Regions from separate parts of the Bradyrhizobium sp. Crot121 genome, predicted to be linked through region 3. Evidence: riboswitches for the same ligand, from Rfam matches in the RefSeq annotation. Region 3 holds a riboswitch; each other region holds the start of a gene.
The links. Region 3 has a riboswitch for cobalamin ahead of AC5ZGW_RS42340 (DUF1636 family protein). Riboswitches for the same ligand answer to the same signal wherever they lie in the genome.
Positions count from the first base shown of each region.

Region 1 (3,268 bases), on a different contig from region 3:
ATGACGACCGGACGGCGATGTGCCGCTGCACCAAGCGCGGCGCCCGCCATCATCGCGATCTCGAGGCCGCCGAATTCCCGGAGTACCTCGAACGGCGCGGTCGCATCGCTGCGATTGGCTGCCTTGTGGATGGCGGCGCGCTTGCGGGCCATGCCTGGCTCGTCCTGGCCTGCGCCGACGCCGATGCAGTCATCGAGGGGAGCGGGCGCCAGCCGATGCACCAGGAGCGCGGAAGATGCGGTGTTGCCTATTCCCATCTCGCCGAGCGCAATGATGTCGGCGCCATCATCGATTTCGCTGGAAGCTATGGCAAAGCCGGCCGCGAGCGCCTTGTGCGCGTCCTGGGCCGACATCGCTGCCTCACGCGCCGAATTCGCGGTGCCGGTCCGAATCTTGATGCTGAGGAGATCGGGATGGGAAGGCAGCTCGCTGGCGACGCCGGCATCCACGACGCGGATCCCGACATCTGACGCGGCCGCAAAGGCGTTGGCGCTCGCTCGGCCTGCGAGATAAGTCCTCACCATCGCGGCCGTGACGGCGGACGGATATTGCGAAACGCCTTCTTCCGTCAATCCGTGATCACCGGCGAAAACGAGCAGAACGGCCTTTTGCAGCGCTGCGGCGGATGGATGCGCGATCATGCCGAGTTGCACCGCCAGGTCTTCGATTCGTCCCAGTGAGCCCGGCGGCTTGGCTTTGCCGTCGATTCGCGCGCGCATCGTTGCGGCAAGCGTCTGATCGAGCGGAGCGATTGCGGGAATTTGCCAATCGGATGGGATTTGGAAGGTCATGGGCTCCTCGTGCGCGCCTTAAGTGACCGAAGCAAACGGGCGGGTCAACTGCGGTTGACCGCCGTCGCGGGGACAGCTAGCGTGGCGGCGATGGTCCTTCCTTCGGGAAGGTGAAAAAGGGAAGTCGGTGCAATGCCGGCGCTGCCCCCGCAACTGTAAGCGGCGAGCCAAAGCCGAGGCCACTGGGATGACCGGGAAGGCGGCGAAAGGCGACGACCCGCGAGCCAGGAGACCTGCCATCGCGCATTGTGCTTTGGAGGTTCGTCGGGCGGGGTGCACCGGACGGAATGAGTTCGATGGTCTTCCCCCGTCGAACGCGATCCAACAAAGCTCGCGGCCGTCGTGGCCCTGACTTGAGCATCGTGATGGATCGCAACGACGTCGATCAGCAAGATACTGATTCTCGCCCGGGCGAATATTTGCCGCCGACTGCGCCCGGCGGTCCCGTCGTCGTGAGCGTATGCGTCACCTGCAAGACGTCCGAGGGCGTGTTGGCCGGGCCCGCCATGTTCGACGCGATCCGGGTCGCTACAGGCAAACGCGACGCGGCCGTTCAGGTCCGGCGCGTGCAGTGCTTGAGCGTGTGCAAGCGGCCGACCACGGTCGCGGTTTCGAGCTCGGATGGTTACACCTTCCTCTTCGGCGATCTCGAGCCCGAGGGCGCTGGTGCCGTCGCGTCTTTCGTCGATTCCTATCGCAAATCGACCTACGGCCTGGTGCCGTGGCGCGAGCGCGCCGAGATCCTGCGCAAGGGGATGGTGGCGCGGCTGCCGCCCGTTCGCTGGTCGCCCGAAGATGGCAGCGCTCCGAAATGACTGATCTCTCGACCACGCTGGTACTGGGCGGCGCACGCTCAGGCAAATCGGCTTTTGCCGAGCGAATGATTGCCGAAAGCGGCCTTGCTCGCGTGTATCTGGCAACAGCTACCGCAGGCGATGAGGAGATGCAGGACAGGATCGCGCATCATCGCAGCAGGCGCGGTTCGGATTGGACGACCGTGGAGGAGCCGTTGGCGCTCATCGATGTCCTGACGCAGGTATCGCGACCCGGCTGCGCGGTCCTGGTCGATTGCCTGACACTCTGGCTCTCCAACTTGATGCTCGCCGGGCGTGACCTTGATGTCGAGGCGAATCGGCTCGCGGAATTTCTGGGCGTCGCCGCAAACCCCGTTGTCCTGGTGTCGAACGAGGTTGGTCTCGGCATCGTGCCCGAAACCAGGCTCGGCCGCGATTTCCGCGATGCGCAGGGCCGTCTCAATCAGATGGTCGCCTCAAGCGTTCCCAACGTCATGTTCGTCGCGGCCGGCCTTCCGCTGTGGCTCAAACGTTCCTCTTAAGGAGTCCTGAAATATGTCCCGTGTTCCAGTCACCGTGCTCACTGGTTTTCTCGGTGCCGGCAAGACGACACTGTTGCGCTCGCTTCTGACGCAAGCCGACGGCCGCCGCATCGCCGTCATCGTCAACGAGTTCGGAGATGCCGGTTTCGACGGCGGTCTTGTCGAGGAATGCGCGGCCAAGGCCTGTGCGCCCGGCGACATCGTCGAGCTGACCAATGGCTGCATCTGCTGCACGGTCGCCGACGATTTCATTCCGACCATGGACAAGCTGCTCACGCGCGACGAGCCGCTGGACGCGATCGTGATCGAGACCTCAGGCCTCGCGCTGCCGCAGCCACTCTTGAAAGCGTTCGCGTGGCCTGCGATCCGCACGCGCGCAACCGTCGATGGCGTGGTGACGGTCGTCGACGCGTTGGCGCTATCAGAGGGACGCGTCGTGCTCGACGAACATGCGGTCGCGGCCCAGCGCGCCGCGGACGAGGAAATCGATCACGACGACCCGATCGAGGAAGTGTTCGAGGATCAGCTCGCCTGTGCCGACCTCGTGGTCCTTTCCAAGAGCGATCTGGTGTCGCCGGATGTGCTCAGCGGCATCGAAAACCGGCTTGCTGCACAATTGAGGCAAGGTGTCCGTGTCGTACGCTCCCATGGAGCGCTTGCGCCCGACGTCCTCATCGGGATGAAGGCCGATGCCGAGAACGACCTCGCTGCGCGGGCCGGGCATCACGGAGAGGAAGAGGAGCACGATCACGACGATTTCGACAGTATCGTCGTAAGGCCTGCGGCGGCCGAGAGCGTCGAGGCGATGCGCGCACGGGTCAGCGATGTCCTCAGCCTCGCGGGGGTGCTGCGCGTCAAGGGCCATGCGCGCATCTCCGAAAAGCCTGCGCCGATCGTGGTGCAGGCGGTCGGCAGCCGTGTTGAGCTGGCGTTCGCCCGGCCCGACGCCAGGCAGGCCGAGCATCTTGTCGTGATCGGCCTGAAGGGCTTCGACGCCGATGCCGCACGTCGGGCGCTTGCGGGGTAGCCTTTCGAAGGGCGATCAATGCATCTGAAACTCGACAGCGGTGGCAGCATCGACGACGGAGATGTCGCTCGCGACCTCGGCCAGGAAACCGCCGACATCGTGATATTGTCCGCC
Region 1 covers NZ_JCAMOR010000001.1:241,247-244,514, reverse strand. The annotation lists gene cobT (nicotinate-nucleotide--dimethylbenzimidazole phosphoribosyltransferase) at 1-791, opposite strand, end outside; cobalamin riboswitch at 866-1,046, shown strand; gene AC5ZGW_RS01025 (DUF1636 domain-containing protein) at 1,157-1,606, shown strand; gene cobU (bifunctional adenosylcobinamide kinase/adenosylcobinamide-phosphate guanylyltransferase) at 1,603-2,127, shown strand; gene cobW (cobalamin biosynthesis protein CobW) at 2,141-3,154, shown strand; gene cobN (cobaltochelatase subunit CobN) at 3,173-3,268, shown strand, end outside.
Region 1: it holds a riboswitch for cobalamin, as region 3 does, so the genes downstream of both, AC5ZGW_RS01025 (DUF1636 domain-containing protein) here and AC5ZGW_RS42340 (DUF1636 family protein) in region 3, are expected to answer to the same signal.

Region 2 (3,268 bases), on a different contig from region 3:
CGATGGTCGTGGTCGGGAAGCGTGGCAGATTGAACCGCTCGCGCTGCACCTCGGCACGCTCGGCGAACCGGCTGGCACGATGGCGCATGCCGCCATCGATGGCGGCGAGACGCTGGGCAACCTTGGCATCGTGAATCCGCGGTGAGGTCTTGCGCGCGGCCGCGGCGGCATCGGACGCTCGGATCGCTTCGGACGCAGGGGCCCGGCCACTTCCAAGCGCCGCGCCCAGCGCGGCAAGCTCTTCGAGCTTCTGCACCGAGAATGAAAGCCAGGTCTTCACCTCGGGATCGAGCTTGGTTTCCAGGGCGAGATCGATGGGTACATGAAGCAGCGAGCAGGATGGCGCGATCTGAATGCGCTCCTTGCCGAGCTTTGCGACGACGGGCCCAAGCTGATCGAGGATCCGGCTCAGATCTGCGCGCCAGACGTTGCGGCCGTCGATCACGCCGAGCGACAGCACCCGTTCTTTCGGAACGTCGATGAGATCGCCGAGCTGCTGGGGCGCGCGCACGAGATCGAGATGCAGGCCGGCGACCGGAAGATCAAACGCGACCGCACGATTGCCGCCGAGCCCGCCGAAATAGGTCGCCAGCATGATCCTGATGTCCGGCACCGCTTTGGCGATTTCGGAATAGGCGCGCCGTAGGGCTTGCTGAGCGGCGGCGTCCAGATCAAGCACGAGACAGGGCTCGTCGATCTGTACCCATTCCGCACCGCGGGCAGCGAGTTCGCGCAATAGTTCGATATAGACCGGCAGGAGCCTGTCGAGCAGCGACAGCGTGGCGAAATGCGGTTCCTTGGACTTGGCCAGTTTCAGGAACGTGACTGGGCCGACCAGCACGGGGCGGGTCTGATAACCCAGCGCCTTCGCCTCCTCATACTCTTCGATCGGCTTGCGTGATGAGAGTGCAAAATACTGGTTCTTGCGAAGCTCCGGCACCATGTAGTGATAGTTGGTGTCGAACCATTTCGTCATTTCGAGCGCCGCCACGCCATGTGCGTGATGGGCATGTCCGCAGGCCTCGTCATGCGCGTCGGCCTTGGCGCCACGCGCCATCGCGAAGTAGGTCGCAAGCGGCACCGCGCCGCCGGTCCAGCCATAGCTTTCTGGGATAGCGCCGACCATTGCGCAGGTGTCGAGCACCTGATCGTAGAACGAGAAATCGTTCGACGGGATCACGGTGATACCGAGTTTCTTTTGCCGCGCCCAATTGGCCGCGCGCAGCCCGACGCCGGTTTCGATCAGCGTCTTTTCGTCTGATGCGCCGGACCAGAAGCGTTCCAGCGCGAATTTCAGTTCACGCCGCGGACCGATCCGCGGCGTGCCGAGGGACGCAACAACAAGTGAAGTGGAAGACATTGGCTTAACCCCATGAGTTGGGGGCAAAGGCCGTAGTGACACGTCTGGATTCCCTGCGCGAGGTGCGCACGGAATCGCAACCGCACCACCGGGACACCCCGCCCGAGGACGTGTATGTTGTCGAGGCAGGTCTCCTGGCTCGCGGGTCGTTGCTGTGGTCCGGCCTTCCCGAAGCTTTGCAGGCTTCAGTGGCAATTGTGGACCGCGGCTCGCCGCTTACAGTTGCGGGGGCAGCTCCGGCTTTACACCGGCTTCCCTCTTAGCTCCGGAAAAGATCTCTCCGAAGAACCACGACGCGTTCACTTACCGGCAAGATCGCGCGAACGTCAACTCGGCTGACATCACGTGCGCGTGGAGCCGGTTGTTCACAGCGCCAACGGCATGGACCGGAATTTTTGCGCTTCGCCCATACGTGCCATTGACAGCATTCTCCAAATCGCACCAGATGTAGCTGTCACGGTCCATCATGACGCAAGGAATGGTGGCTAAGAGGGAAGCTGGTGATCGCGCGTTTCTCGCGAGAATCCAGCGCTGCCCCCGCAACTGTAAGCAGTGAGTTGCTCCCGATTTTAGACGTCACTGATGCGGCATCGCATTGGGAAGACGGGGAGTGACGCCGACCTGCGAGCCAGGAGACCTGCCGTGACAGCAAATAACGTCCACGGGCGGGGTGTCCCGGCGGCCGCTTGCAGGCTCATGCCGGTACGCCGCCGGCATCATCACGCAGCGTCGCCTCTGGCATCCGGCCCCAGCAACATCACGGGGTCTGCAAGATGTCACTCTCTCTCGATCGCGAAACCACCGCGTCACCTCTCATCCACCTGCGCCCCGAATCAATCGCGGCGCCGGAAGCACGGCTGCCGATGCAGGTGATCCGCCGCAATGGCACGGTGTCGCAATTCGATGCCGGGAAGATCTCGGTGGCGATGACCAAGGCCTTCCTTGCGGTCGAGGGGAATACGGCGGCTGCGTCGCGCCGCGTGCACGAAGCGGTCGAGGAATTGACCGCCGAAGTCGTCGGCGCGCTGTCGCGCCGGATGAGCGAAGGCCGCACCTTTCATATCGAGGACATCCAGGACCAGGTTGAACTGGCATTGATGCGCAGCGGCCATCACAAGGTGGCGCGCGCCTATGTGCTCTATCGCGAGGAGCGGGCGCGGCAGCGCGCCGAACAGCAGGCAACTAAATCCGCAACGGCATCGAGCGGGCCAATCGTCCACGTCACGCTCGCGGACGGCAGCAAGGTGCCGCTCGACCATGCGCGGCTGGCGATGATCGTCGGCGAGGCCTGCGCCGGGCTCGACGGTGTCGACGCTGCGCCTGTCGTCGCGGAAATCCAGCGCAATCTCTATGACGGCATCAGCCAGGAGGAACTCGCGCTCGCCAGCGTGATGGCAGCGCGTACGCTGGTCGAGCAGGAGCCGAACTACGCCTATGTCAGCGCGCGCCTCTTGCTCGACAAGCTCCGCACTGAAGTGCTGTCCTTCGTGCAGGGCGCGCCAACGACAGCGTCGCAGGCGGACATGGCGGTGCGCTATGGCGAATATTTTCCGGCCTGTATCAAGACCGGCATCAGGGCCGAATTGCTCGATCCCGAACTCGGCCGCTTCGACCTGAACAAGCTGGCCGCGGCACTGAAGCCGGAGCGCGATCTTGCGTTCCAGTTCTTAGGGCTGCAGACGCTTTATGATCGCTATTTCCTGCATGTCCGCGGCCACCGGATTGAATTGCCGCAAGCGTTCTTCATGCGCGTCGCCATGGGGCTTGCACTGCGCGAGATCGATCGGGAGGCGCGCGCGATCGAGTTCTACAATCTCCTGTCCTCCTTCGACTTCATGGCGTCGACGCCGACGCTCTTCAATTCCGGCACGCTGCGGCCGCAATTGTCGTCCTGCTTCCTCACCACCG
Region 2 covers NZ_JCAMOR010000044.1:14,356-17,623, forward strand. The annotation lists partial or broken gene metE (5-methyltetrahydropteroyltriglutamate--homocysteine S-methyltransferase) at 1-1,360, opposite strand, end outside; cobalamin riboswitch at 1,468-1,668, opposite strand; cobalamin riboswitch at 1,801-2,019, shown strand; gene AC5ZGW_RS29745 (ribonucleoside-diphosphate reductase subunit alpha) at 2,134-3,268, shown strand, end outside.
Region 2: it holds a riboswitch for cobalamin, as region 3 does, so the genes downstream of both, AC5ZGW_RS29745 (ribonucleoside-diphosphate reductase subunit alpha) here and AC5ZGW_RS42340 (DUF1636 family protein) in region 3, are expected to answer to the same signal.

Region 3 (3,268 bases):
AGCCTCGCGGCAGCGCGGCGCGCCGCTGCAAGCGATGACGCGAAGCGCTGGGTCATCGGCCTCGGTGATGAGGTCCGCACCGCGCGGCATCGTGCGTGCTCCCTCAGCAAGAATCATCCGCCACGGTGTCATACGCAACCCTTGCGCATCTGCGGCAATAAGCCGAAGCGCCGAATGGGGCAGTTGCCCGAATGCGACGCCGACCATCGCACCCAGCGGACAAAGACCGGGACGAGGCACAGCGATCGTCGGTGCGGGCTCGGTCCTACCGAGCAGTGCATCCGGCAATCTCGCGCCGGCCATGATGTGGGCGGCCATGCGCCCTCGCCTGCCGCTGGTGCCGCCTGAGGTAATGAACCATTCGGCAAGCGCGACTGCAACGCTCACAGCGTCGCCGCGCGTAACGGAGCGACCAAACTCAGCGCCATCGGCGCGCACCAAAAGGCCGCCCGCGCGGCCACGCTCGATCCGAATGTCCGCGGATGCGCCAGCAAGCACCCGTTCCTTGCCGTCATCGACAGCGAAGCCAAATTTGGTCGGAAGAGCTAGCCCACTGCCGGCAAGGGCCTGCTCCAGTTCGGCTGCGAGCGAACGCGTGTCATCGCCTATGCCCCAGAACGGTGTCACCAGGATGTTGCGATGCGACTCGGCCTCCGGATCATGGTCAAGCAGCTTCAATTGGGCGAGACCGTCGAGCAGAGACAAGTGTCCCTGATCACTCACGCCTCTGATCTGGAAGTTGGCCCGGCTGGTCAAGTCGATCAAGCCGTTGCCGTAACACTCTGCCAGATCAGCCAGCCCTGCCGCCTGTGCCGCATCGAGCCTTCCGCCATAGGGGCGCACGCGGACCACGAGCCCGTCGCCTGACTGCATCGGCCGCAACGCGCCAGGGCACCAGCCCTTGATAGCGACCGTACTCATGACGCCTCGCGCGGCGCAGCCGCGATCGAATTTCGGCGCGTCTTCCAGAGTGATGCCAAGCCAGTGACGACCGTGACAGGGACTTTTGCGAGCGTGTTCATTCCGCGGCTTCTGGCAGGGCGGCGATAGGTGGAATGCGAGCGAGCGATTGTTTGCGGAAGATCTCCGGCCGGCTGCGCCATGGCACGATGCCATCGGGTGCCGCCGCGTAAGCTGACGCGCCGGCAATCACGTCGTGCGCGTTGCCATCGGACAAGCGACCGTAGACATAGGACCACCGTCCCGGCGCGCTGAGCGCGACCGAGCAGCCCTGGTTACAGGCGGACAGGCATTCGACGGGAACGACGACGCCGTCAGGCACGCCCGCGTCGAGAATAGCGGCATGCAGGCGCGCACCGGGCGTAATCTCGCCTTCCCCGAGCGTCTGGCCCGGGCGGCATGTGATGCAAACGTGAAGAGTGACGATCATCGCCCCTTCCTGAATTGACGGCGGGAAGCGATGAGGTGCACGAACCGTCCTTGAGGAGGCTTCGCTTTCCCCGTCGCGGAACACCCCGTCCGCCGGTCTCAACGTTGCGCTGGCAGGTCTCCCGGCTTGCGGAGCAGGGTCTTTCCCTTCGATCCCCGCCTTCCCGATCCCCAGGGGATCAGTGGCTTCGGGCATCTCTCCGGTCACGGTCGCGGGGGCGGCTGCTTTTCAGGCCAAGCCGTTTGGCTCGAGCCCTATCGCATTCCCTCTTCGCCTGTCGCAGAACAGGCACCAACGCGGGCCGACCATTTGCTCTGGGCCGCAACTTGTCAAGCCAAAGGGACCACGCCGGATGATGTCCGAACCAGATGCCGCCGAGGACGGGGACATCGTCGCGCCCGAGGGCTCCACCGACGCCCGCCACGCCATCAAAATGGCGAAAAAGGAGATGGTCCGCGAAAGATCAGGGCGACCAAGGACGGCGAAGAGGGACTGATCGGGCGCAGGTGATAAGCCAGGGCTAGCTCGGTAAAGCTTTCGTCGATCACTAGACGGCCGACACGCGGCAGGATCGAAAGAAGTTCACTCTGATCATGATGCTTTCCGTCGGGATCGTTCGGGTTGACCACGATCGCGAGCTCAGCCCTCGCGAGCGCCTCGAGTTCCCGCCGCGATGGTCTCGTGATACGCTCGCGGACCGCTGAGCCGCTCGCCGAGCGCTCCAGCTATGGCGGCTTCGAGCCAGCCGGCATTAATCGAGCGGCGCCGGTTCGCATCGCGCATCATGCATGACCACCCTGCGAAGACCGGGGCGCGCAGCACGAAGAGAACAGCGGTCAGGCGAGCTGGAATGAAGTTTGCCACATCATCGATGCGCGCGCCGCAGCCCAACCAAGAGCTTCGTGTCGCGGCGTATGATGGCCGATCATAGAGTCCAGTGCGTTGATCGCCTTGTAGCCGGCAATGCCAGGTACCCCACCCCGACCAAGCCGGGATTTCTACTTCAGCAAATATGCGCCTGCGAATTGTTCGGCCATCACCGCACGTTCTTCTTCAGTTTGACCCAAATGCGACATCGACCCGTGATGGTCCTTCGCATCCAGCGTATGATGGTCATTTCGATTTAGCACCTCCTCCATCCCTGCCGGATCAGGCTGCGTTGTCTCGTCGAGGATCGGCATGGGCATTTCGGTGGCAGGGCCTGGCGCGGCGAACGCTAAACTAGTCACAACCGATAGCGGAATGCCGAGTTGCACTCGGGGGAAGCTCCCTTCGAGGGCGTGATCGCGGCCTCGTGGGAGGGCCGCTACAGGTCACCTCCGCGGCCGAAGTCTCTCCGCGAAATCATGAAGCAAAAGGAAAGCAATGAGCGCGATTGACCACTGGTGAGTCGTGCGACATACGGATCTTTCTTTACAGGCGTCTCTGGTTGCTCAAATATCTTCTGCGGTGGGTCAGATATCCCCCTCCACATCTGTCACAGATAGGGAGGCTCTTCTATGATCCTATTCAGGATAGTCTTCGCAGTAAGCGCTATCTTGCTAACCAGGGATGCATTTGCGGAGCCGGGGAATCTGGATCGGGACAGCCCCATTTCGCTTTGGGTCGCCAGCAGACTGCACCGATCTGGGAATGACATACGTGAGGAGTGATTCAAAAGGGGACGGTGACAAATGCTGGACTGGAACGAAAGTGTATTGTTCAGGTTATCCCGCCCCTGAAGTTGCATTCATCGGTTATGATGCTTGTGACGGTTTTCAATGTCATCGAACGATGTGCGGTAGCAATCCCAGTCCGGGTCGGAGGGTAATCGCAAGTGAGTCTTGGTACTTCTGTCCTGCCTGCGGCAGTGCAAATATTAGAAGGATCTTGAGATTG
Region 3 covers NZ_JCAMOR010000114.1:12,903-16,170, forward strand. The annotation lists gene cobG (precorrin-3B synthase) at 1-921, opposite strand, end outside; gene AC5ZGW_RS42340 (DUF1636 family protein) at 1,019-1,390, opposite strand; cobalamin riboswitch at 1,485-1,701, opposite strand; gene AC5ZGW_RS42345 (hypothetical protein) at 1,819-2,019, opposite strand; partial or broken gene AC5ZGW_RS42350 (CobD/CbiB family cobalamin biosynthesis protein) at 2,072-2,367, opposite strand; gene AC5ZGW_RS42355 (hypothetical protein) at 2,389-2,571, opposite strand.